DNA from 3 places in the Sphingobacterium kitahiroshimense genome. Region 3 is predicted to be linked to each of the others. Evidence: riboswitches for the same ligand, from Rfam matches in the RefSeq annotation. Region 3 holds a riboswitch; each other region holds the start of a gene.

Evidence for each region. Region 3 has a riboswitch for thiamine pyrophosphate ahead of thiS (sulfur carrier protein ThiS). Riboswitches for the same ligand answer to the same signal wherever they lie in the genome.
Region 1: linked by a shared signal. The riboswitch ahead of M2265_RS14725 (TonB-dependent receptor) and the one ahead of thiS (sulfur carrier protein ThiS) in region 3 are both predicted to bind thiamine pyrophosphate.
Region 2: linked by a shared signal. The riboswitch ahead of thiM (hydroxyethylthiazole kinase) and the one ahead of thiS (sulfur carrier protein ThiS) in region 3 are both predicted to bind thiamine pyrophosphate.

Annotation. Positions count from the first base shown of each region.
Region 1 is NZ_JAOQNK010000001.1:3,309,708-3,320,831, forward strand. It holds gene M2265_RS14695 (PepSY-associated TM helix domain-containing protein) at 1-169, shown strand, start outside; gene M2265_RS14700 (outer membrane beta-barrel family protein) at 180-2,621, shown strand; gene dusB (tRNA dihydrouridine synthase DusB) at 2,929-3,927, shown strand; gene M2265_RS14710 (oligosaccharide flippase family protein) at 3,940-5,451, opposite strand; gene M2265_RS14715 (acylphosphatase) at 5,463-5,744, opposite strand; gene M2265_RS14720 (amidohydrolase family protein) at 5,779-6,948, opposite strand; TPP riboswitch at 7,579-7,704, shown strand; gene M2265_RS14725 (TonB-dependent receptor) at 7,765-10,185, shown strand; gene dtd (D-aminoacyl-tRNA deacylase) at 10,316-10,774, shown strand; gene M2265_RS14735 (nucleotide pyrophosphohydrolase) at 10,779-11,105, shown strand.
Region 2 is NZ_JAOQNK010000001.1:5,994,490-6,005,613, reverse strand. It holds gene thiE (thiamine phosphate synthase) at 1-265, opposite strand, end outside; gene thiM (hydroxyethylthiazole kinase) at 265-1,059, opposite strand; TPP riboswitch at 1,122-1,215, opposite strand; gene M2265_RS25640 (efflux RND transporter periplasmic adaptor subunit) at 1,669-2,817, shown strand; gene M2265_RS25635 (efflux RND transporter permease subunit) at 2,837-5,992, shown strand; gene M2265_RS25630 (efflux transporter outer membrane subunit) at 5,992-7,404, shown strand; gene M2265_RS25625 (hypothetical protein) at 7,476-8,201, opposite strand; gene M2265_RS25620 (hypothetical protein) at 8,583-8,972, shown strand; gene M2265_RS25615 (DUF3347 domain-containing protein) at 9,064-9,924, shown strand; gene M2265_RS25610 (multicopper oxidase family protein) at 10,066-11,124, shown strand, end outside.
Region 3 is NZ_JAOQNK010000001.1:2,230,433-2,241,556, forward strand. It holds gene M2265_RS10065 (bifunctional UDP-N-acetylmuramoyl-tripeptide:D-alanyl-D-alanine ligase/alanine racemase) at 1-1,256, opposite strand, end outside; gene M2265_RS10070 (regulatory protein RecX) at 1,315-1,818, shown strand; tRNA gene M2265_RS10075 (tRNA-Gly) at 1,918-1,993, shown strand; tRNA gene M2265_RS10080 (tRNA-Leu) at 2,008-2,092, shown strand; gene nudK (GDP-mannose pyrophosphatase NudK) at 2,563-3,141, shown strand; TPP riboswitch at 3,328-3,426, shown strand; gene thiS (sulfur carrier protein ThiS) at 3,448-3,696, shown strand; gene thiC (phosphomethylpyrimidine synthase ThiC) at 3,724-5,538, shown strand; gene M2265_RS10100 (thiamine phosphate synthase) at 5,535-6,131, shown strand; gene thiE (thiamine phosphate synthase) at 6,239-6,889, shown strand; gene M2265_RS10110 (thiazole synthase) at 6,877-7,647, shown strand; gene thiH (2-iminoacetate synthase ThiH) at 7,657-8,778, shown strand; gene M2265_RS10120 (HesA/MoeB/ThiF family protein) at 8,805-9,515, shown strand; tRNA gene M2265_RS10125 (tRNA-Gly) at 9,703-9,778, shown strand; tRNA gene M2265_RS10130 (tRNA-Leu) at 9,792-9,876, shown strand; gene M2265_RS10135 (TetR/AcrR family transcriptional regulator) at 10,183-10,740, shown strand; gene fabF (beta-ketoacyl-ACP synthase II) at 10,744-11,124, shown strand, end outside.

The DNA of each region.
Region 1 (11,124 bases), 1.1 Mb from region 3:
AAATTATGCCTTACATACAGGATTCATTGGGGGAATGGCTACTAAAATAATATATTTTTTAGCATCACTTATTTGCGCAACATTACCGATTACTGGTTTCTATATCTGGTGGGGGAAAAAGAAAAAAAAAGTAAAAAAATCAAAATCTATTCATCCAATAACATCTTAATCTTGCAGACATGTTTCATCATTGCAACTACTTACTTAGTTTATTTCTAGTTTTTACTTTATTTGTTGCCAGTGCTCAAAATTCTGCTAAAATCATGGGCCGTGTCCTAGATGAACAGAACGAACCTGTACCCCATGCACAAGTAACTTTACATCGCGTTCATGATGGAACTGTCGCAAAAATTATTACTGCCGATAGCATAGGGAATTTTATTTTCCCTAATGCACCATATGGAAATTACTATGTGCATATAAAAAATATGACACACGAAGATTTTAAAACATCTCAATTCATATTAAGCGAGCACGTGAATGCATATGATTTTGGGAAAATTGTATTGCTTCAAAACAATGCTTATCTGAGTGAGGTTGTCATCAATAAACGCAAGCAATTTATAGAACAACATCAAGATAAAACCATTTTCAACATAGAAAACTCTGCATTAGCAGATGGTAACAGTGGATTAGAACTTTTGACCAAAATTCCAGGTATAAGTCTAGATAATAATGGAACCTTCAGTTTAAAAGGAAAATCTGGTGCTTCTATCATGATTAACGGAAAACTTACCTACCTCTCCGCAGATCAGCTAGCCAATTTGTTAAGAAGTACATCCTCAAACGATATAACAAAAATTGAAGTTATGACTAATCCTAATGCCAAGCAAGATGCGGCAGGAACATCAGGGATAATCAATATCGTATTAAAAAAAGGATTGAAGCAAGGGTTGAACGGAGCTGTTTCCGGAAATATGGGAGCAGGTCGCGGATTACACCTAGGCGGTAGTTTAGACCTAAATTACAGAACGGAAAAAATAAATATCTTCGGAAATTACAATCAATACTTTCAAAATTTAGAGTATTACAATTCATTAACACGCTACTTTTATAAAGATACGCAAGCAGAACCAGAAACCTACTCCCAACAGGAAAACAAAATTCAACCGAAACTGCGTTCAAATAATTTCAGAGTTGGTATGGATTTTTATTTAAGTTCAAAACAGACTTTGGGATTTCTAGTAAATGGAGGCTTTGGTAAATATCCAAAATATGAACCAACCACCAATTATTTTAGAAACTATGCGACAAAAGATCTCATCTGGTCGGCTTCAACCATAACCGAAGGAAAAGAAAGATGGGAAGACATGTTATATAACATCAATTATAACCTGAAGTTCAACGAAAATGGACATGAACTAAAAGTGGATTTTGATATGATTGACCATTATTCCAAAATGGATCAAACACTAAATACTAAATACAGTAATGAAAATCAAAATAATATACGCCCCTTATCATCACGCACTGGCGATATTCCCTCAGACAGTAAGGTTTATGTTGCAAAAATTGATTATACCCTCCCTTTTAATGAAACTTTTAAGCTAGAAACTGGTTGGAAAGCAAGTCATATCCGGACAGAAAACGATTTGCGGTATGATACATTGCTAAATGAGAGTTATGTTCCAGATCTATCGACAAGTAATCACTTCATTTATAAAGAAACGATACAAGCAGGTTATGTGAATCTATCAAAAACTTGGAGCAAATTTTCAACACAAGTAGGATTACGAGCAGAGCACACATCTACCGATGGTAATCAAATAACTTTAAATGAACAGTTCTCTAAAGATTATTTAAAGTTTTTCCCATCAGCATTTTTATCTTATAGCATCAATAACAATCATAAAGTACAACTAAGCTATAGCTATCGCATCGAGCGTCCATCCTTCTGGAGTCTAAACCCATTCCGCGTCTATACAGACCCCTTCTCCTATTCAGAAGGAAATTCAAAACTAGATCCTGCTTACGAGCACGCTTATGAAGCTAACTATACACTAGCTAACAAATATATATTTACGTTAAATTATGCAGACAGATCTAATGTCGTAAATGATATCATAGGATTAGATCCTACAAACAAACAAATCACTTTTGAAAGACCCGAAAATATCGGTTCATTCAAAAATTTTGGCGTATCATTCATGGCTCCTACACAATTATTTTCCTGGTGGACAGCTACACATTTTGCAAACTATTACAGAAACGAATATGAGATTCCACAAGAAAATGAACTAATCAAAAGATCAGGCAATACGTTATCATTAAATACACAAAATACTTTCAAACTACCCAAAGATTGGTCTGTAGAGATTGGAGGAAATTATAACTCTGGTCTGACCATTGGTTTAACGAATATCAAAAGTTACGGACTTATTTACAGTGGAATACAAAAGAGCATTTTAAGTAAAAAAGCAACGATTAAGCTGGTCGTTAACGACATATTTCATACCAATAACCGTCGATATGAAACAGTATCCAATGCAGTGAGATTAATAGGAAAATCAAATCCAGATAGCAGAACAGCAATTTTATCATTCAATTACCGATTTGGAGGTTCAGATAACAGAGCAAAAGAACGCTCAACAGGTTCGGAAGATATCAAAAATAGATTATAAAAATCAACACGATGCAAAGGTGATATTCCACACCAGTATAAATAGAAAACAGCTATCAAAAGAAATTGATAGCTGTTTTCTATTTATACTTATTCGAGCGTTGTAAATACCAACAACTTTGAAAACTTCAGAACATATATCCTTACTAATTAATCTCTTTACGAAGAAGCACATTTTAGCAAGAAACCTGCCCTGCATATTAATAAACAATAAAACATGAATTTCCTAAATCATCATATGACATTCATATCAAAAACACCATAAATAGAACTATCTCAAAATTGTTATCTTTGTAAAAAAATCAAATATGTCTGTTAAGATTGGCGAAAATATAGATTTAGGAGACTTTCCATTATTGCTAGCTCCAATGGAGGATGTAAGTGATCCGCCATTCCGTTTTGTTTGTAAGCAAAATGGGGTAGATATGATGTATACGGAATTTATCTCTTCAGAAGGATTAATTCGAGACGCAGCAAAATCACGTAAAAAGTTAGATATCTTCGAGTATGAAAGACCAATAGGTATACAAATCTTCGGTTCCGAAATCGAACACATGAGACAGTCATCCGAAATCTGCACATTAGCAAATCCAGATCTAATCGATATTAATTACGGTTGTCCAGTTAAAAACGTTGCTTGCCGTGGAGCAGGTGCTAGTTTATTGCAAGATATCGATCGTATGGTCGCAATGACAAAAGCAGTCGTGGAAGGAACACATCTACCAGTTACTGTGAAGACCCGCCTTGGCTGGGACGATGACACCAAAAATGTTTATGAAGTGGCAGAACGTTTACAGGATATCGGTATTAAAGCTTTATCAATACATGGACGTACACGCGCACAAATGTATAAAGGGCAAGCAGATTGGTCTATGATTCGTGATATTAAGCGTAATCCACGCATTAAAATTCCAATTTTTGGAAACGGCGATGTAGATTCTTTAGAAAAAGCAATTGCATGGCGCCAGGAATATGAAGTTGATGGTATTATGATTGGTCGCGCCTCAATTGGATATCCTTGGATATTTAGAGAAATAAAACACTTTTTCAACACAGGAGAACGTTTAGCCGGTCCAACAATTGCTGAACGTGTAGATGTGTGCAGAACACATTTGGTTAAATCAATTGAATGGAAAGGACCTAAAACAGGTATTTTCGAAATGCGTCGTCATTATTCAAACTACTTTAAAGGTATACCAGACTTTAAAGAATACAGAATGCGATTAGTCAGTCTTCAGACATTCGAAGAGATCCAAGAAGTGTTAGACGAAATACAACATAACTTTGCAGAAGAAGCTATTTATTAAAAATAGCTTCTTCTAACTTTTAGACTTCAACATCTTCATTACCGTTTTCCTCTCGACAAAAACGGTTCCCAATAAGTAAGCAATCAACATCATATTGCCAATCCAAAAATTCCGGTCAAATACTATGTAATGGATATAAACGATCATAGTACCAACCAACATATAAGCCCCAATTTTAAAGATCTTATAAGGAATTGGATAATTCTTTTGTCCCCAAAAATAGGATAAAAATACCATTACACCATAAGTTATGGTCGTCACATAAATTGCACCGACATAGCTGTAGCGCGGAATCAGGATATAACACAATATAATTGTAATTAAAGCCCCAATACCTGAAATATAGAGACCGTATCGTGTTTGATCAGAAAGTTTATACCACACAGAAAGGTTCATATATATCCCAAGCATCACATAGTTGAATAAAATAACAGGAATAATAAATAGACCCGACCAATATTCTGCACTCTCTGAAGCAGATCCTCCTTGAATAAAATACTTAAGCCATTCAATATTGACAGACAATCCGATCATGACAACCATCATAGCAATCACAAAATATTCCATGATCATTGCATAAACCTTTTTCGAATTATCATTTTTGGCATAGGAGAAGAAAAAAGGTTCGGCTCCTAAACGAAATGCCTGCACGAAAATGCTTAAGAAAACAGCAATCTTTGCAATAGCACCATATATACCAACATCTCGGTCAGCAATACTTTTCGGTAATAATTCAGGCATTAAAATCTTATCTAGGTTTTCGTTTATGATAAATGAAATATTAGCGATCAAAATAGGAAAGCTATATCGAAACATATCACCTAACAACACCCGATCAATTTTAAAATTAAATGTTCTAATCTCGGGCAACAGCATCAACAATGTCACTGCACTCGCTACAAAATTAGAAATAAACACATAACCCAACCATGAGTTTATATACCAGCTAGAAAAATATGGTTCAGTATCCGGAAAATCTTGAAGTAAATAAGGTATGAAGACAATGAATGTCAAGTTTAAAATAACAAATGTGATGATATTGACTAACTTCAATACGCCGTAGCGCAATGGCCGACCATTAGCACGAACTTTGGCAAAAGGAACAACAGCAAGTGCATCAACGACTAAAGTAAGTCCAACAAAGTAAATATAGCTTTTATATTGACCTACAGAGTCAATATTTTCTTTTGCAAACCAATGCGCAATGTCATTAGAAAAAATAAGAATAGTTAATAGAAAAATTAAAGAAGTAAAAATGGTGACAACAAAGCTATTATTGAATACTTTAGATTTATCCTTCTCCTCAACTTTCTGTAAATATCTAAAATAGGTTGTTTCCATCCCAAAAGCTAGGAATGCATTGATCATAGCTGCCCAAGAATACATATTCGTAAATATTCCATAGGTGGAAGCTTCAAATTTACGAACGAAAATTGGCGTTAAAACAAAATTCAGTAATCTAGAGATGATAGTACTGAGACCGTAGATCAAGGTTTGACCAGCAAATTTCTTAAAAACAGACAAGATATTAAGATTTATTTAGACGATTTTTTTAGCACTTCAAAATTCTTAAAATCTTCCCAGACGCCCTCTTCACAAATCACTTCTTCCACTACTGCGCGCTCAGGTCCCTCTTCACAGAATTCTTTTAAACAATCTAGAGCAAAATCATCACCCTCTGCCTCAATATAAACAGAACCATCCGCTAAATTTCTAACAAACCCTTTAATACCCAATTGGTCGGCAACTGCTTTGGTAGATAACCTAAAATAAACCCCCTGTACTTTTCCTTTGATAGAAATATTAACATGTTTCATATCAACAAAAGTACAGAAGATTTTGAGTATTTTACTATGCTAATCTTTGCACCGTAACTTTATCAGATAATCTAAAATGTTCCATATTTTTTAATAGAACAAGACCTGGTTTTTTACCAACTTCAATTGAACCAAATTTATCATCGATATTTAAAGCCTGTGCCCCATTAATAGTAGCCCACTGGATAGATTGCTGAAAATCTAAATTATCAAAATGTTTATGTAACACTTTTAATTCATCTAAAATTGAAAGCTTATCATTGGATGCTAAACTATCTGTACCGATTACAATTTTTTGATTATCGTTTACAAAGTTCATTACTTTTGGCAATTGACCTTCAATATAAAGATTCGCCTTCGGACATAAACACCATACGATATCACGGCCCATTCGGTCCACAAAATCAAGGTCTTTCAATGACGTATACGTATTGTGAACCAAGATCAACTTATTAGGATGAGGTAAATATGGTAAATATGACTGAATTGAATTTCTAGCCTGAGCTTTAAACAAATCAGGATTTTTCCCTATTACTTTAAAGAAATCGATAAATCCTCCCGTTTTATAACGAAACAATCGATTTTCTTCATCACTCTCTTGATTATGAATACTGATAATATTAACATCAGAAACCGCTTTTTTAAATTTCTTCAGAAGTATTTTCGAACAAGAATAAGGAGCATGTGGTGTAATTGAAGAATGTGCTGGATCAAATTCATGAATCAAATCCTTAGCCTCCTGCAATCGACCATCAGCTTCATCCGGCTCTACTCCGAAGACTTCAACAAAAGTGTGGTAAAGAATCTTACTAGACTCCTTAATGTTAGATGTGTTATCAGAATTCACGTGATCTCCAACTGCCACAATACCATTATTGTACATTTCTTCATCAGCAGCAGCCATCGCTTTATCAATCACTTTTAAAGAAGTGCCACGACTTGTCATAACCAAAGAAAGAAAAGCTGGTAATCCAGTTTTTTGCGGAATCGTACCCTTCATATGGGACAATTCTAAGTGACAATGCGCATTAATAAATCCAGGAACAATAACTCCTTCAAATTTTTCAATATGCTGGCCGCTCAATTCTACGTCTTTACTTTCATAAATCCCAAGGATTTCACCATCATCATTAACTTTTACCACTCCATCTTTAATAGGTAAAGATGTAATTGGTAAGATATAGGTAGCGCTAAAATATTTCATTATTATAAAAACTTTAATAGTTACTTAGCATTCAGGTCAACGCAAAGGAACTGTGGTTATTAACGTTAAAATTCGTGCCAAAATTTAGTAAAAAAAATATTACCATTAAAAAAAACAAATTTACACAATTAGTTTAATTATTTAATCGTGATAAAAATCAAAGACTTTTAGATAAATTAACTTATAAGAATGTAACATAAATTTAAACCTTAATAAAAACTCCCTTGTTGCTAAAAATAATTAACATGAGCTAAAAGTTTGAATTTTAGCATATTTTTTGAAGGTAGGGAATAAGTTTAAATTCAGCCAATATATTATCTAAAAACCACAATTTTATTCATTTTTGTAGCGATTCAATGACGTTATGTCAGTGAAGCATCAATAAATCATGGAATTATAAATGGACATCCTTTTAGTTATTAAAAAAAGAAACCGGATCAATACAGCTACTTTAAAATCCGAAAGAAGCTAAAGATAAAGCAACACAACATTCATCATAATACAATCCTATAAACGAAAATCTATTCCACTTATTTTTACGAGCAAAACAAATTGATATTCCAAAACTCAATTCCTCAACATCCATTTTTACATTATATTTTTAGTACAGATTTTATTTAATACCTTCGCATTATCAATAAGGGGTGCCTTGTTCTACGAACACGAATAAAGGCTGAGATTATACCCAACAATACATTTATGTGTTGTGCACCTGATCCAGATAATGCTGGCGGAGGGAAAAGGTTAGTTAAATAAGTGAAAAACTGTTGTAACCCCTAGCAATAGTTTGTTTAACTCAAAATTCAATTAAAAAACATGATTAAAAATTTAATCAGCACAGTGCTATTTCTAGGAATAACATTATCCGTATCAGCTCAAAACGCTTTATCCATCAAAGTCTTAGACAATGAAACAAAAAAATCGTTACAGGGCGCAAGTATCGTTCTGACAAAAAATCAGAGTAAGAATTTAACAACTGATCGAAATGGCACTTCAAAGTTTTCAGGATTACCTGATGGACAATACGCCATAACAATCTCTTACATAGGCTATAGTACAGAAAAGAAGCAGATTGATCTGGTACAAAATACTGATCTTGAAATCTTTCTAAAACCACGTGCTATAAAAACAGAAGAAGTCCTGGTCATGGCAACACGTGCCAAAAACAACTCTTCTACAACCTATAAAAATATTAGCAAACAAGATATCGCTAAAAACAATTTCGGACAAGATATTCCATACCTACTAGATCAAACACCATCTGTCGTCATAGGATCGGACGCAGGAGCAGGTATAGGATATACAAATATGAAAATAAGAGGATCTGATAATGCCCGCATAAATGTAACATTGAATGGAATTCCGTTGAATGACGCGGAAAGTATGGGCTCATTCTTCGTCAATCTTCCCGATTTTGCATCCTCTACCGAGAGTATCCAGATTCAAAGAGGAATTGGAACTTCTACAAACGGGGCGGGATCATTCGGGGCATCACTAAACATACAATCCAATACACTCGAAAAAGAGCCGTACGTAGAATTCAACAACTCTTTCGGCTCTTATAATTCTTGGAAAAATACTTTGAAAGTAGGTTCAGGACTACTAAATAATAAATTTGCCTTTAATGTTCGTCTCTCACGTATCTTGAGCGATGGCTATATCGACCGAGCATCTTCCGATTTAAAGTCTTTTTATGTAGATGGAGGTTATTATAGTGACAAACATATTTTAAAGGCCATTGTATTCTCTGGCAAGGAAAAAACATATCAATCTTGGTACGGAACACCAGAGCCAAGATTAAACAATGATGTAGCGGGGATGAAAGATTATGCCGTCAATGATGGCTATACACAGCTAGAAACAGAAAATCTATTAAATTCTGGTCGCACTTACAACAAATACCTATATAAAAACCAAACAGACAACTACACGCAAACACATCACCAGTTACATTACACCAATTTTATCAATGAAAAACTAATTTTTAATGCGGCACTACATTACACCAGAGGTGCAGGCTATTACGAAGAATTCCGACCTGAAGACGACTTTTCAAAATACAATTTACCACCAGTCATTTCAGGAACCGATACCATCAAACAAACCGATTTGGTAAGGAGAAGATGGTTAGATAATTACTTCTATGGGACTACCTTTTCCTTCAACTATAATCCTTCACAGACAATAAAATTGACATGGGGTGGAGCTGCAAATCAATATAAGGGAGATCATTACGGTGAAATAATCTGGGCAAAATATGCTTCCGCCAGCAACTTAGGGGATAAATACTATCTCAATGATGCTAAAAAAGATGACATCAGTACATTTCTGAAAGCAGACTTTACATTCGAAAAATGGTTATTATTTGCGGATATACAGTATCGTAATATTAATTACCAAGTAAAAGGTGATGACGATAAAATCAAAGGAATGGATTTTAAAAGAAAATTCAATTTTGTAAATCCAAAATTAGGAATTACTTACCTCATCAATGAAAATTCAAATTTATACGCCTCATATGCCTATGCTAGTAAAGAACCTGTCAGAAATGACTTTGTTGATCTAAAAGGAAACAATCCCAAACCAGAGAAAATGCAAGATATCGAAGCTGGCTACCGCTTCAATAATGAAACATTTAACATCGGTACGAACTTTTATGGTATGTTCTATAAAGATCAACTTATTCCGACCGGAGCACTTAATAATGTAGGTTCTCCATTGAGAATGAATATCCCAAATAGCTATAGAATAGGCTTAGAAGTAGATGCCGCATGGAAAATTTCAGCGTACTTTGGTTGGAAAGCAACAGCGGGACTAAGTCAGAACAAAATCAAAAATTACACGGATGAAACGAGTGGAGAATTCATTAAAAAAACAGATATTGCACTTTCTCCGGCAACTATTTTATCAAGCGAGTTCACTTATCGCCCTCTTCGTTCAGTAGAAATTGCACTATTATCAAAATATATTTCAAGACAATATCTGGACAATAGTTCAGCCAAAGTAAGAAGTATAGACCCTTCATTTGTAAACAATATTAGAGCTATTTATAATTTCTCCATATTAGGTTTGAAAAATATAGACCTTGGACTTACTGTCAACAATATCCTAAATGAAAAATATCAAACCAACGGATATACTTGGGGTTATATGGACGGTACATCTCGAAAATATTTTAATTTTTACTATCCACAGGCTACAACAAATTTTATGTTAAGCCTAAACGTAAAATTCTAATAAAACAACTTGCGCCTTCAACATTATTTTAAGGCGCAAGTTGTTTTACAGCATTTTCAAGATCCATGACGTCAACAATACTTAATCAGATCAAACTCAATAGTTGGCATTTTTTTCTTAATATTGTCCTATGCGTGCAGTAATACAACGAGTTTCCAGGGCGAGCTGTTCGGTCGATAGCAAAATAACAGGTCAGATTAAAGACGGCTTACTAATCCTTATTGGGATCGAAGAGGAAGATACAATTGAAGATATGAAATGGATGGCACAAAAATTCGTCAATCTTCGAATATTTAATGATGAAAACGGTTTAATGAATAGATCGGTGCTAGACATACGTGGTGAAATATTACTTATATCCCAATTCACATTATTCGCACAAACAAAAAAAGGAAATCGCCCCTCTTTTATCCGTGCAGCCAAACCAGATAAAGCACAGCCAATGTACATACAAATGGCCCACTATCTTAGCACTTTAATAAACAGCGAAGTGCAAATGGGAATATTTGGTGCAGATATGAAAATTGATTTATTAAATGATGGGCCCGTTACCATCATAATGAATACACAGGATAAAGATAATTTCTAATACTATGACAATAAAAGAAGCACAGGAGACCATTGATAAATGGATCAATACAACAGGTATTCGCTATTTTAATGAATTAACAAACACAGCAATGCTAATGGAAGAAGTTGGAGAAGTTGCTAGAATTATGGCAAGACAGTATGGCGAACAATCATTTAAAAAATCTGATAAAGAAGTAAATTTAGCGGATGAAATGGCCGATGTTCTCTTTGTATTAATGTGCCTGGCCAATCAAACCGGTATTGATTTAACAGATGCGCTAGAAAAAAATTTAGAGAAAAAATCAATCCGTGACGCCGATCGACATAAAAACAATGAAAAATTAAAGTAATACAACATTACTATAATTT
Region 2 (11,124 bases), 3.8 Mb from region 3:
CATGAATACCAGCCGCACCCAATTCTTGGGCCACTTCAAGATTATCATTGATGATTAAAGGAATCCCATATTTGTCAGTGATCTCTTTCAATTGGTGGGCTTTTGCCAAGTAAAGACGGGTCGTTAGCTCTTTTTCTCGAAGCTGTATAATATCTACACCACCAATAATAGCGCGCTCCGCAACAGGAAGATAATTTATTCCACGACAATCCTGCTCTGAAATCACAAGATATAACTGATAAGGAAAAGAAGTATCGAAATCCATTATATGCTAAATTTTAATGTATTCCCAAATTCAGTTTCAGTGATGTTATATAGCTTATCAAGAAGTTTAACCTGCAGACTACCCGGTCCATCACTTTCCTTTTCAGCTAGTTCTCCAGCTACTCCCATGAGAGCCATTGCAGCAGTTACTGCCTCTGTTTTATTGGCTATTACAGCTATAAAGGCTCCAACAATCGCACTTGCAGAACATCCTAACCCGGTTACCTTTGTCATCAAAAGATGTCCATTTTTTAGATGAATCTCCTGACTCCCAGAAATCACAATATCAGTTTCGCCAGAAATACAAACAACGGAACCATATTGTCGATGAAGATCTAATGCGGCTTTAACTGCTTCACCACTTTGAGAAGTACTATCCACTCCTTTCGTCTTTATAAGATTAGATTTGTTTAGTGCAATAATTTCAGATGCATTACCTCTTATGACAGTTGGTTTTTCACGAAGCAATTCTTTTAGAATATGATCGCGATAAGATGTCGCCCCCGCTCCAACAGGATCTAAAATCCAAGGTTTCCCTAATTGAGAAGCAGTATTTGCAGCCAATAACATAGATTCTGACCACACTTCATCTAATGTTCCTATGTTAATAACAAGTGAATCGCTGATAGTGACCATCTCGACTACTTCAGATTTAGCATGAGCCATAATAGGTGAAGCTCCAACAGCCAATAAGGCATTGGCAGTATTATTCATGACGACAAAATTAGTAATGTTATGTACGAGTGGCGATTGTGCTCTTACTTGTTGGATATGCATCCAAAGTGTTTTCTCCATATTCATTTCATTTAATAAAAGATTGAATGCTTTAGGAAAAAACCACATACAAAACAGCACAGGTGTACTGTATTGCTTTTCCCTACGTCGGTATTAGCCGTGTCAGGTTCAAAGGGACTCTCTCAATTCTTTTTTAGAATACCCCTAAAGCATAACAAAGATATAAAATATAAACATTCATTCCCATCGCATGAACATTGACATTTTGAAATAATAATTATTATGTTGAGTTTATCTATAAAAAATCACATGACATAATTGTAAAAAAACACAACACATTGATTGTTTTGACATTAAAAACCATTCTGATCACAAAAAATTCCATCAACAGAAAGCAATAAATTACAAAACTGCTGTTACATGAAATAAAAATAATATAGCTGTTGCTCTCGATAATTTTAAATTTAACATCCTAATTGTTACTAGACTTAATTCTAATTTTATCGTATTAAAACAAAAACAATCGGCTATACTTACCAATTTACATCGTGATGATTCAGTAGATCACTATTTCGGTTCAGAAGCTATTTTCACCAGTTCAGTCAATTATTTCTTTCTTAAACCATCTAATCTTCTGTTATTTGTATTTGAAATTTTAATCATAAAAAAATGGTAAAGCAAGAATTCAAAGCAACAAACAATTTCAATCTATATACAGCCGTATTTGCTTTCGGTTTATTATTTATTTCATGTGGCGGACAAAAACAAGATGGATCGTATGAACAACAAGCTGTTCCTGCTGATTTCATTGAATTAAAAGAATCTCCTACTACGATCGTAGAAACTTATCCTGGTACCATAGAGGGAACAGTCAATGTCGATATTAGAGCACAAGTTTCTGGTTACCTCGAAGTAACATATGTGAAGGAAGGACAATATGTACAAAAGGGGCAATCACTTTTTAAAATTAAAAGTGATGTTTTTAATGAACAGGTGAACAACAGTAAAGCTTCGTTACAATCGGCACTAGCTGCACAGGCAAATGCACAGATTGAATTAGAAAAAATAAGACCTCTAGTTCAGGGAAAGGTTGTTTCAGACCTACAGCTAAAAACTGCACAAGCGCAATATGATGCAGCAAGTGCTCAAGTGGCACAAGCCAAATCAGCAGTGAGCTCTTCACAGTTAAACGCTGCCTTCGCAATTATCAAAGCACCAGTAAGTGGATATATAGGCCGTATTCCGAGTAGGGTCGGAAATTTGGTCACACCTTCTGATGTCAATCCATTGACAAGTTTATCTGAAATCGATCAGGTATTTGTTTACTTCAACCTCAATGAAGCAAAATTTATTGCTTTTATGAATGATAGAAAAACAGATGCCGGAATGAACACGGTAGAGATTATCATGGCCGACGGTAACAAATATAATCAAAAAGGTCAGGTTGAAATTGCAAGTGGTAACATTGATCGTAACACAGGAACGATATCACTAAAAGCGGTATTTTCAAATCCAGATAAAATTTTACGCTCAGGAGGTGCAGCGCGAGTGGTTTTAACTAAAAGTCTGAACAGTGCAATCAAGCTACCTATGGCAGCAGTGAAAGATATTCAAGACAAATTTTTTGTTTATGTCCTCGCTGACAGCAATAAAGTGGCAATGAAACCTATTGAAATAAATGGTAGAACAGGTGCAGATTATATCATCAAATCCGGCGTAAAAGCGGGCGATAAAATAGCCGTAAATAGTATTGACCAATTAACAGAAGGAATTGTAGTTCAACCTAAAGTAATCAGTCAAGACTCATTAAAAAATTAATTTTTAGACGAGTATCAACATGTTAAAAAAGATTATAGATAGACCAGTAATGGCCACCGTTATTTCGGTTGTGCTATTAATATTGGGTGTTATAGGATTATTAAGACTTCCTGTAACAAGATTTCCAGATATATCTCCACCCACCGTAATGGTTTCGGGGAGTTATCCTGGTGGGAACAGTGAGGCCGTGATCCGCTCAGTGGTAACACCACTGGAAGAGCAGATCAATGGTGTGGAAAACATGCAGTATATCAAGTCTACTGCAAGTAATGATGGTTCTTTTTCCATTTCCATTATCTTCAAACAAGGTGTCAATCCTGATCAGGCCGCTGTAAACGTGCAAAACAGAGTACAACAAGCAACGCCCATACTTCCAGAAGAAGTAATCCGGATGGGGCTTACAACCTCAAAGCAACAAAACAGTATGATCATAATTTTCAACGTGTATACGGAAGATAATGAAAAATATGATGAGTTGTTTCTTCAAAACTATGTCAACATTAATGTCATACCACAAATTAAACGTGTACCTGGTGTAGGTCAGGCACAAGTTTTTGGTTTAAAGGACTATTCGATGCGTGTTTGGCTCAATCCGCAGAAAATGGCATCTTATGGTTTAGAACCTGCTGATGTAAGTAAAGCCATTGGCACTCAAAGTTTAGAGGTGGCACCCGGTAAATTGGGTGAGGAATCGAATGCGGCATTGGAATACGTTATGCGTTATAAAGGTAAAAAGAGTCAACCTCATGAATATGAAAATATCGTTGTTAAACGTGATGGCGAACTTTTGGTACGCTTGAAAGATGTAGCACGTATAGAATTTGGCTCTCTTAGTTATAGTGGAAATACAACTATGAGTGGTAAAAATTCAGTTACTGTTGCAATTCTCCAGACTACGGGATCTAATGCAAATGACATCGAAATCGGTGTACGCGATGTATTAAAGAGTGCTTCCAAAAACTTTCCTCCCGGCGTAGACTACACGAGTTTGATGAGTACAAAAGAGCGTTTGGACGAAGCAACAGGCCAGGTGAAATCTACTTTGATTGAAGCATTTATTCTGGTGTTTATCGTCGTATTCTTGTTTTTACAAGACTTTAGATCGACCATTATACCTGCAATTGCTGTACCGGTAGCGATCATAGGAACATTTTTCTTTCTCCTTGCTTTTGGTTTCACCATAAACGTATTGACACTCTTTGCACTGGTACTTGCAATCGGTATTGTCGTCGATGATGCCATTGTGGTCGTCGAAGCCGTCCATAGTAAAATGGAAGGTACAAACATGACCGGAAAAGAGGCAACTCATAGTGCTATGGGCGAGATCACAGGTGCAGTTGTATCGATCACTTTAGTCATGTCTGCGGTATTTATACCGATTGGTTTTATGACAGGATCTGCAGGTATTTTTTATAAGCAGTTTGCCTATACATTAGCGATTGCAATTATTATATCTGCGATCAATGCATTAACCCTTACTCCTGCCCTATGTGCCTTATTATTGAAAAATAATCATGCCGAGGGTCAACATGGAGAAGTCGAAAAGAAAGGATTTGGAAAAAGATTCTTTACTGCATTTAATGCTGGATTTGAGAATTTAACAGGTAAATATATCAAAGGGTTACGGTTCTTAATTGTTAAAAAGTGGATCGGTGCAGGTTTAGTTATTGTGATTACTGCACTAGCAGGCTGGATGATGATCAGTACACCAAAAAGCTTTGTACCGATGGAAGATGATTCATTTATTATCTTCAGTTTAAGTATGCCTCCAGGTACTGCCTTAGATCGGACAACTGCCGCTGCTGCACGTATAGATGATATGTTGGAAAAAGAAGAATCAGTACAGAATAGTACCATTATTACAGGCTTCAATATTTTATCAAATAGTGCCAGTCCAGCATATGCTATGGGTTTTATCAAGTTGAAAGATAAGAAAGATCGTGGTGCGGAGAAAGATATTGACGTGATTTTAGGAAATCTAACAGCAAAGTTTGCAACGGTTAAAGAAGCTACTATTATGGCCTTTAGAAGTCCACCGATAGACGGATATGGGGTTACAAGCGGTGCCGAAATCGTGTTACAAGATAAGGCAGGGAAATCTCCCGAAAAGCTAAAACAGATGTCTGATGAGGTTATTGGGAAAATTATGCAACAACCAGGGGTACAATTTGCTTATACAACATTCCGTACGGACTTCCCGCAATTAGAACTTGAAGTTGATGAGGATAAAGCCCAACAAATGGGTGTAGAAATCAGTAATATGATGAACGTCATCCAGACCTATTTCGCAGGTGATCAGTCCATGAACTTTACACGATTTGGAAAATTCTATCGTGTCAATGTGAAAGCTGATGGAATATTCAGAACAGACGAAGATTCCTTTAATGAAATATTTGTCCGGAATGACCAAAATCAAATGGTTCCTGTGAAATCACTTGTTACCCTACATAAAGCATATGGTCCTGAATCCTTAAGCAGATACAACTTATTTAATGCGTTGACCATTAGTGTAGTGCCCCTACCCGGCGCGAGTAATGGTGAAATCATGGATAATCTGGAAAAAAATGTATTGAGCAAATTGCCTTCAGACTACGGTTACGAATGGACTGGCTTAAGTTTAGAAGAAAAGTCAGCAGGAAATCAAACGTTAATTATTTTATCGTTGTGTCTCCTATTCGTTTACTTTTTATTAGCGGCGCAGTATGAAAGTTACCTTTTACCACTAGCAGTATTGCTATCTATTCCAACAGGTATCATTGGTGCATTTGCTTCAATTAAAGCTATAGGATTGGATAATAATATTTATGTACAAGTAGGATTAATTATGCTTGTGGGGCTATTAGCTAAAAATGCAATCTTAATCATCGAATTTGCCGTACAACGTCGAGCTGCAGGTTATTCTATTGTAGAGTCTGCTATTGAGGGTGCAAAATCAAGATTACGTCCTATCATCATGACATCTCTAGCTTTTATTGCTGGTATGATTCCATTAATGTTTGCTACGGGTGGATCTGCAATGGGTAATAGATCGATCAGTACAGGTGCTGCAATAGGGATGCTTTCAGGCGTCCTATTGGGTGTATTTGTCATACCGATCCTTTATATTCTCTTTCAATATCTGCAGGAAAAGGTATCGGGTAAAAATCAAAATCAAAAAATTCAAAGCGTTGAATAATGGCATTATCTATAAATAATATAATTTACGCTGTTGGAATGGCAACTTTATTGTCATCCTGCTCTGTAAACAAAAAGTATAGTCGTCCAGAGTTGGAGACCCCACAACATTATAGGAATACGATTGCGGTGACAGGTGATAGCATTAGTCTACCCTATAAAACCTTCTTTAAAGATACTCATTTGACGGCTTTGATCGATAAGGCACTTGATAAGAACAAGGATATATCGATCGCTATGATGAGTCTTCGTCAACTGGATCTTTCCTATAAACAGGCAAAACTGGGACTTCTTCCTACAGCTGATCTTTCGATATCTGCGGCAAGGAACTATTTATCAAAAAGCTCTTTGAACGGTTCTTTGAGTGAGCAGTTTACAGGAAATCAACACATGGACGATTATTCTGCTTCTCTTAATATTTCGTGGGAAGCGGATATATGGGGGAAAGTTGCGTTGCAAAAAGAATCTGCAAGAGCAAGCTTCTTCATGCAACGTGAAAATTTATCAGCATTGCGAACACGTATTGTAAGTCAAGTCGCACAGGCTTATTACAATTTAATTACTTTGGATGAGCAACTTAAAGTTGCTTCGCAAAATATTGCTTTGAGCGATACGACTTTGCACATCATAAAACTTCAGTTCGAGTCTGCGCAAACCAATTCACTGGCAGTGGATCAAGCTGAAGCCCAGAAGAAAACTGCTGAATTATTGGTACCTCTTGCTAAGCAAAACATCGCACTACAAGAGAATGTACTGAGTATTCTTTGTGGGTCTTTTCCAGATAGCATATCACGAGCAAATACAATGGATACGACACCCTTTGTGGAAAGCTTTCCAATAGGTGTTCCTGCCGATATGCTCAGTAGACGTCCTGATGTTAGAGCTGCAGAATACGCTGTGGTAGTTGCTAACGCAGGTACTGGTCTTGCAAAGGCTCAGATGTATCCATCTTTGAGATTAACTCCTTCTATTGGAACAAATTCATTCCAGTTTGAAAATTGGTTTGATTTACCGGGTTCATTAGTAAAGAATATTGCTGGTAACATTACGCAACCTATTTTTCAAAATAAGAAGTTAAAAACAGCTTATGAAATAGCAAAAATCGAACAGGAAAAATCTGCCGAACAATTTCGTCTGGCAGTCATGACTGCTGTGAGTGAGGTATCTGATGCTTTAGCAAAAAGAGAGTACGCAAGCCAACGTATTACACTGATAGAACAGAAAAAAACGGCATTGCAAAAGGCTGTTAGTGATGCAATGTTGCTGTATAGAAGTGGAATGGCAACATATCTTGAAGTTATCACTGCACAGAATAACTCCCTTCAAAATGATCTAGAGGCCATTTCGATTCAAAAAGAACAATTTGATGCTTCAACAGATCTTTATCGTGCATTGGGTGGAGGAACAGAATAAATAATCATAGCATATCAAAAAAAAAGGATCGACATACAATCGATCCTTTTTTTTTGATAGCATAATATCCCCTATCTTACCCTTGTATCAATCCAAAACAGATCATGCATAGGCAAGACATCTTGTGGCGCAATAAGATTGTAGATTAATTCGTCAGTATCACCAGAAATATGCCAGGTATGATCATCTCCCCGAACAGCCAATACTTTTAAAATAGCATCTTCATCACAGACCCAAATATCAGATTCTACGACTGCGACATTGTGCATCATAAACCACTTATGTGCTTGAGTAGCATCAAGACAGATTAAAGATCGAGTCAAAGACTCCAAATCATTCATTCCTACAGCAACATGTTCAGGATAATGTAATTGCAGATAGTCCAGATACATACTATGATCCCCAGTATGCAGCGCATAATTACGGATAATCAATCTTTGCGGGTCGAATGAAAAATCATAAACTTCCGGATTGGCTACAAATTGATAATATTGATTATAGATGTGAAGCCGTTGGTTCAGTCTTAAATAATGATCATCCTCAATAAATACCTCCCCATCAAGCTGCTCATCTTCCGCATTTAACAAAGCATCTTCAATAACAAGGACAGCCGGTTCCTGAAAACTCAATACATTTGTTTTACTATCTAGCTGTAGCAGATAATCCCATACATTGGGCACACTGATCGGATACCAGGTAGGGTTCTCATCATCAATCCTATTCTTAGAGGTTAATATATTATATCCTTTTGACTGCAGGTCTAACAGGATGGATCTGGTCAGAGTAGCAAACTGCATAACGTGATCTTTAGGTTGTTCAACTTAATTTATTAAAAAAAACAAAACACGAACCATTGCAGATCAGATGTTTAAGATTAAACACATAACTGATAAAGTTGTTTTAGTAAAGTAGGTTGGTTAGATAATGAGATCAGAATAAATCTAGAAACCAGATATTTCAGGCATCAATTTTTTTAATAGTTTTTAAGAGATTAAAAAACAATACAAATATCAACTTATAATTTTCTGTTTTTAATATTGTTCAATGTAAAATTTCCATGGCTGAAGAAGCTAGCAGTAATTATATGTAAACATTTAAAATGATACCATAGCTATTACAGAAAATAAAAATTACCATCATATCGCTAAATAATACAATTAATTTATAAATTTGTAATATTGAAGAATTTGAAGACTCATATTGGTATTATCTTGTTAATCTGTCTTGGCTTTTTATTGTTGCCAAGTACGGGCTATTCCTGTGAAAAGGATAGTACTAAAAAGCAACATACTTCAACTGCGCACGAACAGCACACTACCCATTCAAAAACAAATAATACCTGTTCAGATAATACTTCTAAAAAAGCTGATCACGGAGACTGCAACCATAGCAAGTGCGATCATGTAACATGTAGATGCCTCTCTTCTTCTTGTTCCGTTTTCTTAACCATTCCATTTGATATAAATCTGAAAGAATTTTCTTTTGTTGCCAAACAAAAATTCGGATTTCAGCAAAATAATTATTATTCGGAATTTTCAAACATCTGGTTACCTCCCAAAATAGGTTAAAAAGGGCCCTTAATGCCCAAAGTACGTCTTATCAAAAGCTATAATCAGCTTTTGAAAATCCTTAATTTATATTATTTTAATTATTAAAATCATGAAATCTATATCAAAAATATTGGTAGTAATCACTGTATTATTATCATCTATAAATACATATGCCCAAATTAATAATACAAAAACTGAAACCGTCAATATCTATGGAGAATGTGACATGTGTAAAAAAACCATTGAAAAAGCAGGAAATAGCAAAAATGTCGCTCAGGTAGAATGGAATGTTGATACAAAAAAAGCTATAATCAGTTATGATACTCAAAAAACGAGTAGAGAAGAAATCTTAAAGCGTATTGCCTTAGCAGGTTATGACAGCGAAGATTTTCTAGCTCCTGCGGATGTATATATAAAGCTTCCTGAATGTTGCCAATATACAAGAGAATTAAAGACTGGCACCAAAACTGATGCCATGCTGCTGAAAGATCATAATGAGATGTCCAATCATGCAACGCATGATGCTACCACAAAAAGCAAAAATCCATTGCAGGCAGTTGTTGATAGCTATTTTTCGGTCAAAGATGCTTTAATAAAGACTGACGCGGCAGCTACCTCCACCCAAGCAACTGTCTTACTTTCGACTGTTAAAGCAGTAGATATGAATACACTATCTTCTAAAGAACATGATGTATGGATGAAAGGAATCAGTGACTTAACTGCTCATGTAGAAAGTATTTCCAAATCTAAATCCGTTCCAAAACAACGTGAATTATTTGCAAATGTTTCCAAAACAATTTATGATCTAGCAAAAGTATCTAAATTGGAGAGTCCTATTTACTACCAGCACTGTCCGATGTTTAACGCAGGAAAAGGTGCACATTGGTTGAGTAAAGATAGTGACATCAAAAACCCATACTTTGGTTCTAAAATGTTGACTTGTGGTAGCACAGTGGAAACGTTGAATTAATAAATACAGTTCTAAAATAAGATAGACAACGTATATCCTATTCCTATACGCTATATGTAACTATTAAATACAGAAAAAACAAAAATACTTATTCACTGGTTAAAACATCAGGAATAACTTCCACTAAAAAATAAATAAACAATGTATATAGCTAAGCATGTATCTATAAAAGCGTTACAGACATTGATTATGCTCATTTGTGCAACAACTGCGTTTGCACAAAAAGTTGTCAAATATGACCTGTATGTTCGAGATACCATTGTCAATTTTACAGGGAAAGAAAAACGGGCAATTTCGGTTAACGGACAAATTCCTATGCCCACTCTTACATTTACAGAAGGTGATACTGCCGAAATTGTGGTGCATAACCAACTAAAAGAAAATACATCTTTACACTGGCACGGCATATTTTTGCCTAATAAAGAGGATGGAGTACCCCATCTTACCCAAGAACCGATAAAACCCAATACAACATATACCTATCGCTTTCCTATTATCCAACATGGTACACATTGGTATCACTCCCATTCGGGTTTACAGGAACAGATCGGTATGTACGGCAGTCTCATCCTGAAAAAAAGAAGTGATGATAAAACTTTCAGAAAAGGAATTGACGATTTACCTACTATACCAATTATATTATGTGAATGGACAGACCTAAATCCGGATAACATACATAGAATGCTGCATAATGCGAATGATTGGGCCGCCATCAAAAAAGGTGCTACCCAATCTTATGCCGAGGCTATTAAAGAAGGTCACTTTAAAACTAAAGTCAAAAATGAATGGAAACGTATGATGGCTATGGATGTAAGTGATGTGTACTACGATAAGGTTTTAATGAACGGGAACGAGTTCTCCAATCTAGAAAAAATAGATAATAAGACTTTGAAAGCAGGAGACAAAGTTCGTCTTCGCATATCAAATGGTGGTGCATCATCCTATTTTTGGCTTCGTTATGCAGGAGGTAAAATAACCGTTGTCGCAAATGATGGTAACGATGTAGAACCTGTAGAAGTAGATCGATTAATGATTGCAGTATCTGAAACTTATGATATTGTACTCACAATCCCTAATGAAGGCACTTCGTATGAATTCATGGCCACTACAGAAGATAGAACAAAATCAACAAGTTACTTTGTAGGAAACGGGAAAAAACAGCTTATATCTCCATTACCTCGCCTTAAATATTTTGAAGGC
Region 3 (11,124 bases):
TCTATAAATGATTTTGTATCCGAGTAGCTGGCCGTGGGTAATGAAAACTGTGCTTCCAACTGACTCAAAATAGGTCCGATAAAAATCAAATCAGTTAATCCACTAGCTGCGACCAAACGCTTTAGTTTACTGATACTCTTCTCATCATGCAACTGTACTCCAGGAATATCGGATAAGATTAGGACCTTACGAGAATTTTGCTTTTGTTGCTTTAAAAAATCCAATGCAATCTGTAGCGCTACCAGATCATTACTATATGAATCATCAATAATGGAAGTATTATGTTTTCCTTTTTTCAATTCAAGACGCATCTCCATCGGTTGCAACGTGGCAATACGATCGGCTATAGTATTAAAATCATAACCAAAAGTAATCATCACTGCAATACATGAAATCGCATTCTCAATTGATGCTTGATCAACAAAAGGAATTTTAACCGTAAAAAACTGGCGGGAAAAACATAAACTTACCAATGTAGATTGATCACCTTCCTTCTTAAGCGAATAAACCTCTAATTGACACGATTCATCCTCTCCCCAGGCAAATTTATAAATCTGAGAAGGCATATAGATCTGTTCAAGATACTTTTTAGGATAGACCAATACCTCAGCATCTGTAAAAAGTTTCAGCTTCTGCGCAATTTTTTCCTCTTTCGATTGAAACCCTTCTTTATGGGCTACCCCGATATTGGTTAATACACCATGCGTAGGTTTAATCATTTTTTGGAGTTTCTCCATTTCACCGACCTCACTTATTCCAGCTTCTATGATGGCGAAATTATATTGTTCATTTAGTTCCCATAGTGATAAAGCAACACCCAGCTGTGAATTATAGCTTTTAGGACTGCGATAGATTTTATATTCTGGAGATAGCAGTTGAAACAACCATTCTTTGACGATAGTCTTACCGTTGCTCCCTGTAATACCCAATACAGGAGATTTAAATTTCATGCGCTGAGTTTCTGCTACTGCCTGTAATGCTAAAAAAGTATCTGCGACCCATAAAACATTAGCATCTGGCAATATCAGTTCTTGCTGAAAGTCATTTTGTAACACAAAATTTCTAATCCCTTTACTATAGGCATCCATGATAAACTCATGTCCATCACGACGATTGATCAAGGCAAAGAATAATCCTGTTTCAGCATTTACGATCTTACGTGTATCATAAATCAGATTTTGAATGATAGATTTATGATGAACAATAATTGATCTTTTAGGAACAACAATCTCTGAAATATCCGATATGGTATACATTTTTTAAAATATTTATTCAATCAAAGCTCCACAATTTTTCAATAAGTTCAATATATTTTTGAAATTTGTAAAGATGTTTGACGAAGAGAAAACGAGAAAAAAAATATACACACCTAAGCAAGCATTGCTTAAGGCTGCCAGTTATTGTGCTTATCAAGAACGGGCACAACAAGAAGTCCGGGATAAATTATACGAATGGGGCTTGCATCAAGAAGATGTAGAGGAAATCATTTCACAATTGATATCGGACAATTTTCTAAATGAAGAACGCTTTGCTATAGCCTATACTCTAGGTAAGCTTAGAATAAAAAGTTGGGGAAAGATTAAGATTAAGCAGTCCTTAAAACTCAAAAGGGTATCCGACCCTTTAATCAAAATTGCATTTTCAAAAATTGATTTAGATGAGTATGAAGATAAACTCCATGATCTTTTAGATAAAAAGCAACTATCATTGAAAGATAAAGATGTCTATATTCTAAAAAACAAGTTATTTCAATATGCTTTATCAAGAGGTTTCGAAAGTGATCTCATTTCTTCTCTCCTGAAAGAAAAGGGCTTATAAAAAAAAGACAATAAAGCTTATATTAAAATTTGTTTTTTTAATTATTAGCTCTATATTTGCATCACCAAAACAGAAAACAACTTGTTAACTGTTAGCAATGCGAAAATAGCTCAGCTGGTAGAGCACAACCTTGCCAAGGTTGGGGTCGCGAGTTCGAATCTCGTTTTTCGCTCCACATTAATATCACCTGCCTAGGTGGTGGAACTGGTAGACACGCAGGACTTAAAATCCTGTTTCCGTTAAGGAAGTGCGGGTTCGATTCCCGCCCTAGGTACAAGAAAGCTCATCCAAAAGATGAGCTTTTCTTGTTTATAGACCTTTGATTTTTTTATTGATATCAATAGATTTACCATTGCATTTTATTGTTTCCATCTTGTATATTTCTAGATAGGTGATAGTGATATTATAGAGGTTTTATAGAGGGTTCATAGAGGTATATCTCTATAAACCCTCTATAAATACACAATAAAATGTATCTAAGATCTCAAGTACTTTTTAACCTGTCCTCTACATGATCTTCATCATTTTATATCAGCTCATAAGGCAATCGCTACTGAATAAAATTTCCTTCAACACGATCGATTTTTCCCATATAAACAATTTTAGGAGTTTATAAATTTATATACCTTTAGCCATCGACAACTTACTTTTAAAAGTCCACCGTATTTTAGAAAAAAAGTATAAAAGAACTGAAAAATATGCATATGACAATTATTAATAATGCGAATTTGAAATACCTCAATCATGATAGATAACATCAAAATCACAGAAACCAAGGTCTTATCAGACAATTGGTACGTCTTGCGAAAGATCACTTACGAATATTTGAAAAAGGACGGCACCATTATGAGTCAAAGCAGGGAAGCATACGACAGAGGAAACGGTGCCACTATTTTACTGTACAACAAAGAACAGAAAACAGTTATCCTTACCCGTCAATTTCGTCTACCTACATTTGTCAATGGAAATGAGAGCGGTATGATGATTGAAGCTTGTGCAGGTTTGTTGGATAAAGATAATGCCGAGGATTGCATCAGAAGAGAAACTGAAGAAGAAACGGGTTATAAAATTACAGATGTACGTAAAATATTTGAAGCTTATATGTCCCCTGGATCTGTCACAGAAATTCTGTATTTCTTTATAGCCGAATATGCTAAAGAAATGAAAGTCAGTGAAGGTGGTGGGCTAGAACAGGAGGAAGAAAATATTGAAGTTTTGGAATTGCCTATAAAAGAAGCGATGCAAATGGTTGATAATGGCGAAATCAAAGATGCCAAAACCATTATGCTGCTTCAATATATTAAACTCCAGCATATTTTATAGTATTTGCCATTGATTCTCCCTGCCCATAACTCCACCTCTGCCAGGGAGAATCATTATTCGCTATACCAGCAGTCCCCATCAATAAAACACTTCACTTCTTAAAGTATATGGTTCTGTCACAAAAAGATGGACAGACTAAAATAAATCTACCTATTTTCGTTTATTGAGATTTTTTACCTAGTTTAGTGGAAACTTTAGGGGTGTCTGCAAAATTTGCAGGCTGAGATTTTACCCTTAGAACCTGATCCGGATCATACTGGCGTAGGGAAAAGTAGATGTCTTCATTGTGCATATACCGGCACAACTGTGGCCATTCCTAAAGTTTTTTATTTAAAAATTTTAAAAGGAATGGAACTCACAATTAATCACCAATTACGTTTTTTTGAACAGCCCCCCTCCTCTTTGGAAGGTTTGATGCTTTTGGAATTCCCAGCAAAAAGCAAGGGCATTGCTGTCGCTATTAATAACCAGGTTATACCCAAAACGGCTTGGGCAACAACCAAACTACAGCATCAGGACTCAATTCTAATTATCGCTGCAACACAGGGCGGATAAATCTCTTATACCTATTACTATACCATCATGTTAGAACAAAACATTACCCAGACCCCATTTCCAAATTCAAAAAAAGTCTATATTTCAGGTCAGCTCTATCCTATTCAGGTTGCCATGCGTGAAATTACATTAAGTCCGACCAAACTTAGCAAGGGTGGAATAGAAATCAATCCTCCAGTCACTATTTATGACACTTCTGGTCCGTATACGGATGAACAAGCACAGATTGATATACGCAAAGGTCTTCCTAGAACTCGTGAAAATTGGATATTGGACAGAAAAGATGTTCAAGTTTTATCACAAATCAGTTCAGATTATGGAAAAGAAAGATTGGCAGACTCGAACCTGGATGAACTCCGTTTTGAATACAGCCATAGACCTAAAAAAGCATTAGCGGGTAAAAATGTAAGTCAACTGCACTATGCAAGAAAAGGAATCATAACTCCAGAGATGGAGTATGTAGCCATTCGCGAAAATCAGCGTATTGAGCAAATCGAAGCAGCAACTAAAGGTATGGATCATCAGCACACCGGTCACAGTTTTGGTGCCCGTACCCCAAAGAAATTAATTACCCCTGAATTTGTAAGAGAAGAAATTGCCGCCGGAAGAGCAATTATTCCAAACAACATTAATCATCCAGAAAGCGAACCGATGATCATCGGCCGCAACTTTTTGGTAAAGATCAACGCTAATATTGGTAATAGTGCCGTTACCTCAAGCATTGAAGAAGAAGTTGATAAAGCTGTCTGGGCATGCCGATGGGGTGCTGATACAATTATGGATCTTTCAACAGGTAAAAATATTCATGAAACACGCGAATGGATCATCCGTAATTCTCCGGTGCCAATTGGTACAGTTCCTATATATCAAGCTTTGGAAAAAGTAAAAGGCGTTGCAGAAGATCTGACATGGGAAATATTCAGAGATACACTAATTGAACAAGCCGAACAAGGGGTTTCTTATTTCACCATCCATGCAGGAGTACTTTTACGTTATATCCATTTAACAGCACAACGTGTAACAGGTATTGTTTCCCGAGGTGGCTCGATTATGGCAAAATGGTGTCTGTTCCATCATAAAGAAAACTTCCTCTACACGCATTTTGAAGAGATCTGTCAGATTATGAAGGAATATGATGTTGCTTTTTCACTAGGGGATGGACTGCGACCAGGTTCTATAGCTGATGCTAACGATGCTGCACAATTTGCTGAATTAGAAACCTTGGGTGAGTTGACCAAAATAGCATGGAAACATGATGTACAGGTTATGATCGAAGGTCCAGGTCATGTACCTATGCACATGATCAAAGAAAACATGGACAAACAGCTTGAGGTTTGTGAAGAAGCACCATTTTACACTTTAGGCCCATTGACAACAGATATTGCTCCGGGTTATGATCACATCACCTCAGCAATTGGCGCGGCAATGATTGGCTGGTTCGGCTGTGCCATGCTTTGTTATGTTACCCCAAAAGAACACCTCGGTTTACCTAACCGAAAAGATGTAAAGGATGGCGTGATCACCTACAAACTGGCTGCACATGCGGCAGATTTGGCTAAAGGACATCCTGGTGCACAATACCGAGACAATGCTCTAAGTAAAGCGAGGTTTGAGTTCCGTTGGGAAGATCAGTTTAACCTTTCCTTAGATCCTGACACAGCCCGAGAATTTCATGATGAAACTTTACCTGCAGACGGCGCTAAAGTTGCTCACTTCTGTTCGATGTGCGGCCCTAAATTCTGCTCGATGAAGATCACACAGGAAATCCGGGATTCTGCAGAACAAGGCATGATCGATATGTCAAAAGAGTTTATCGAACAAGGTAAAGAATTATACTTATGATCATCGTCTTGACAGCCGAGCATGATATTGATAACGAACTCCAGACCATCAACAGTGTACTGGATGCAGGATTGGAACTATTGCATATTCGAAAATATAATTTTTCGGATGATGATATGTGTCAATTTATTTATGGAATAGATCCGCAATATCGAAATCGTCTTGTCATGCATAGCCATCATCATCTAGCCGAAAAGTTAAACTTAAACCGGTTACATTTTAATGAATATGATCGAAAATCAAAAAAACAAAATCAGTATAGTCATACCGTAATCCGATCAACATCTGTACACAGTATGATAGATTTTAATCAACTGGATAACCAATGGTCATATGCACTGTTTAGTCCGATGTTTTCAAGTATTTCAAAACCAGGTTATGGTAAGGAGCATACTATCAAAGATCAGCTAAAACTTCGGAATAATCAGCAAGTTCAATTAATTGGGCTTGCTGGTATCCATTCCGAAAACCTAGGCCTTGCATATGACGCCGGCGTCGATGGTGTAGCTTTATTAGGAACAATATGGAAGAGTGCACAACCTGTAAAAAGTTTTAAAAATTGTCTTATAAAAGATCATGCGTATTGCCTGTAACAATTGCTCTTACAGGTAATTCATTCCTTTACAGATGATTAGAAGGAAATGCCCAAACCGGATTATACTGAGCAGAAAAATGCGATAGTAAAAAAATTGAAATAGCAATGACAGCATACCCCAAAAATATCACGTTCAGTAAGATACAGTATATCTCGCAGGGAGATACGGCTATTGAACAGGAGACTAACATTAATAATGCACTACAAGCGGGTGCAGATTGGATTCAGCTACGCTGGAAACAAGGCACTAAAGATGAAGTGCTCGCATTAGCACGTCGTATTAAACAGCATTGCTTGCAACATAGTGCTACGCTTATTATCAATGATTATCTGCACATAGCCAAAACCATTGATGCTGCTGGAGTTCATCTGGGATTAACAGATACTGACATACAAGAGGCCCGACATGTATTAGGACCGCACAAAATAATTGGTGGTACAGCAAATAATATTTCTGACGTACAGCAACGCATCACAGAAAACTGCGATTACATCGGTCTTGGCCCTTTACGGTTCACCGCAACTAAAAACAATTTAAGTCCAATATTAGGCTTAACAGGATATCAAGACATCGTTTATCATTTAAAAAACAACGGTCAAAACTATCCGCCGATTTACGCTATTGGCGGTATAACACTTGATGATATCGTTCCCCTACAAGATATTGGCATTTATGGGATAGCACTGTCAAGTTTAATCACCGTACACCCTCACTACATTCAAGAACTTAAAAATAAACTACAATGGATACATTAAAAATAGCAGATCAGATATTTCAATCGAGACTATTCTTAGGAACAGGAAAGTTCGGAAGTCTGCAACAAATGAAGGAATCTATCGTCGCATCGGGTTCTGAATTGGTCACGATGGCTTTAAAGCGTTTGGACCATCAGTCTTCCTCAGACACATTTCTCGAGTCTTTACAGATCCCTGACGTAAATTTACTCCCCAATACCTCTGGAGCACGTAATGCAAAAGAAGCAGTCTTGGCCGCACAACTTGCTCGTGAAGCCCTGGAAACGAACTGGGTAAAACTCGAAATTCATCCAGATTCACGCTACCTGATGCCCGATCCGATCGAAACATTGTTGGCTACAGAGCAACTTGCAAAACTCGGTTTTATTGTGCTCCCTTATATGCATGCAGATCCAGTGCTCTGTAAAAGACTAGAAGAAGCTGGAACGTCGGCAGTAATGCCTTTAGCTGCACCCATAGGAAGTAATAAAGGACTTCGAACATTGGACTTTTTAGAAATGATCATCGCCCAAAGCCAAGTTCCTGTTATTATTGATGCTGGAATTGGTGCTCCTTCCGATGCTGCAAAGGCAATGGAAATCGGTGCTGATGCTGTTTTAGTCAATACAGCTATTGCATCCGCAAAATATCCGATACAGATGGCGACGGCATTTAAAGAAGCTGTAATAGCAGGTCGCAAAGCTTATCAGGCAGGATTAGGTATATCAGAAAATCGTGCTATCGCTTCTAGTCCGCTAACTTCATTTTTAATCGATTAAGAACGTTTTATGCAAACTTTTCAGAAACTATTTACACTATACAGCTGGCAGGAAATCAAGGAAAAGATATATAATACCACAGTTGAGGATGTCAGAAGAAGTCTCCGTAAAGAAAAAAGAAATTTAACTGATTTTCTAACCTTCCTTTCTCCTGCGGCCATTACTGAAATAGAAGAAATGGCCCAATTAACGCAACAGATCACACAACGTCGATTTGGTAAGACAATCCAGTTATATGCTCCTTTATATCTAAGCAATGAATGTCAGAATATCTGCACCTATTGCGGTTTTAGTATGGACAATAAGATCAAGCGCAAAACACTTTCAAATACAGAATTACTGCTAGAAGCCATGGCGCTAAAATCTATGGGTATCAGTCATGTATTATTGGTAAGCGGAGAAGCCAATAAAACAGTTGAGATCAATTACTTTAAAAATGCGATTGCATTGCTGAAGCCCCACTTCGCGCAGATATCCATTGAAGTACAACCTCTGCTTTTAGAAGAATACCGTATTCTGCAGGAAGAAGGGGTTAATACTGTGCTTGTCTATCAGGAAACCTATCATCAAGAGGTTTATAAAACATATCATCCAAAAGGCAAAAAGTCAAATTTTGAGTATCGGCTGAATACACCAGACCGTATAGGTCAAGCCGGAATTCATAAAATTGGTCTTGGTGTTCTTTTAGGTCTAGAAGACTGGCGTGTCGATAGCTTTTTCAATGCGTTACATATTGATTATCTTGAGAAGCATTATTGGCGTACAAAATATTCAGTTTCATTTCCTCGATTACGACCTGCGGAAGGTGTATCCACACCGAATTTTATTATGGAAGATCGTGATTTACTGCAATTGATCTGCGCTTATCGTTTATGGAATGAAAATCTAGAAATATCCATATCAACTCGTGAACGCGAGAAATTTAGAGACCATATCATTCCTATCGGTGTCACGACCATGAGCGCCGCTTCGAAGACAAATCCAGGAGGCTATGTGGTCGATCCACAGTCGCTTGAACAATTTGAGATCAGTGATGAGCGCAGTATGGAAACTATCCAAGGTATCATCAGAAAGGCTGGATACGATCCCATTATGAAAGACTGGGACATAAGCTACTCTGGTAGGCAATAATAATTATAACACAAATTATCGTATTTATGCAACAGCACAGTGCTTTTGATCGATACTCCCGCCAAGTTTTTATTAATGAAATTGGTGTTGAAGGGCAACAGAAAATTATGGCGGCAAAAGTCCTTGTAATTGGAGCAGGTGGACTAGGTTCGCCTGTTCTTCAATATCTCGCTGCTGCTGGAGTAGGTCATTTAGGGATTGTTGATTTTGATCATGTAGAAATTCATAATCTCAACAGACAAATTATACACAATGAAAAAAGTGTACATCTACAAAAAGTAAAAAGTGCGGCAGTATATATCCGCGAACTCAATTCATCCATCCAAGTCGACAGCATTGCGACAAAAATCACTTCGGAGAATGTTGATGTTACCCTAGCGGGATATGACATTGTTGTAGATGGTTCTGATAACTTTACTACACGCTATCTGGTCAACGATGCTTGTGTACGTTCCAACAAAGTTTTGGTGTATGGAAGTATTCTTGCTTTCGAAGGTCAAATGGCTGTTTTCAATTACATGGGCAGTAAACAATTGCGTGATTTATTTCCAGAGCCTCCCCATCCAAAAGATGTTCCTAGCTGTGATCAATATGGGGTATTAGGCCCTCTGCCTGGAATCATGGGAAGTATGATGGCCATGCAGGTATTAAAAATTATAACAGATCTACCTGTTGATTCCGACAAACTGACGCTAGTTGATACTTACCACTGGAGATTCACTACGCTCTCATTTTAAGTTTTGACTACTATGAAAGCTTGTATTAGTTCCCCTACATATCTAGCAAGGTGGTGAATTCAAATTTAAACACATCGTATTTTGAAGCGGGATAAAAATTATCTCGCTTCATTTGAGGGAATTACGCTTAAGCTATAAAAAAACATTTTGTAGTATCTATAATCTCCCTATATTTGCAGTATCAAAAGCGAAAATAGCTCAGCTGGTAGAGCACAACCTTGCCAAGGTTGGGGTCGCGAGTTCGAATCTCGTTTTTCGCTCCACATTAAATCACCTGCCTAGGTGGTGGAACTGGTAGACACGCAGGACTTAAAATCCTGTTTCCGTTAAGGAAGTGCGGGTTCGATTCCCGCCCTAGGTACAAGAAAGCTCATCCAAAAGATGAGCTTTTCTTGTTTATTTTAAATATTTCGAATTGCCTCCCTTTACATGTAATTGACCAAGATATCCCTTAAAACTTAAATTTCGGATTTTAAATCCTGATCATCATGTATTTCAAAATACAATAACCCCAGCGATAATACATCCGCTCCCTTCAAAAAAGTTCTTGCATAATCAGGTAGGCCTGATCATGCGGAAAAATCCAACCACACCACTGATCTCAAATAAATATCAGCAACCCTTGCCTACCAACTGGTAGGTTTGTATATTTACAAAAAAATAATTGATGTCAACAAAAGAACAAATCATACGAGTTGCTGATAGCCTGATTCGGGATAAGGGTTACAATGCCTTTAGCTTTTTTGATATATCTAATGCCGTTGGAATAAAAAAAGCTTCTATTCATTATCATTTTCCACAAAAGATAGATTTGGGAATTGCAGTTATAGATTATCATATTGAAAACTTTCACAAAATGAAAAAGGATTTTGAAGATAAGTCTCCACTACAAAAACTAGACAAGTTCCTCTCTATATACAGGAATATTAAAAATGACAATAAAATATGTATCGTTGGATCGCTATCTACTGATTACAATACTTTAGATATAGGTATAATTGAACATCTAAAGGTTTTTTCCGAACAGGTGTTAAATTGGGTGATTGCATGGCTTAAATATGGTCAAGAACAGGGTACTTTTCATTTTAAAGGTGAGCCTAGAACAAAAGCCGTCTTACTTATTTCCACGATGATTGCAAGTGTACAAATTACTAGACTGACCGGTGATGAAGATTTCACTCTCATACAAAAAATTATTAAAGAAGATTTAATTAAAAACGATTAAATGATGAAAAGAGTTGTTATAACAGGTATTGGAGCGATTACGCCTTTAGGAAATACCGTAGATAAATTTTGGAATGCACTGATTATGGGACAAAGTGGCGCAAAAATGATTACTAAATTTGATGCGACAAACTTTAAAACAAAATTCGCATGTGAAGTAAGAGATTTCGATCCTTTACAATTCATGGAAAAATCAGAATTACGAAAATTAGATCTTTTTACGCAATATGCATTAGCTAGCGTTCATGAGGCTATTCACCACGCTGAGATTGATTTCAATCTACTGGACAAAGATCGGATAGGTGTTATCTGGGCTTCAGGAGATGGCGGGGTTTCAACATTTGAGCAACAAATAGCGGAGTTTAAGCAAGGAAATGGAATACCA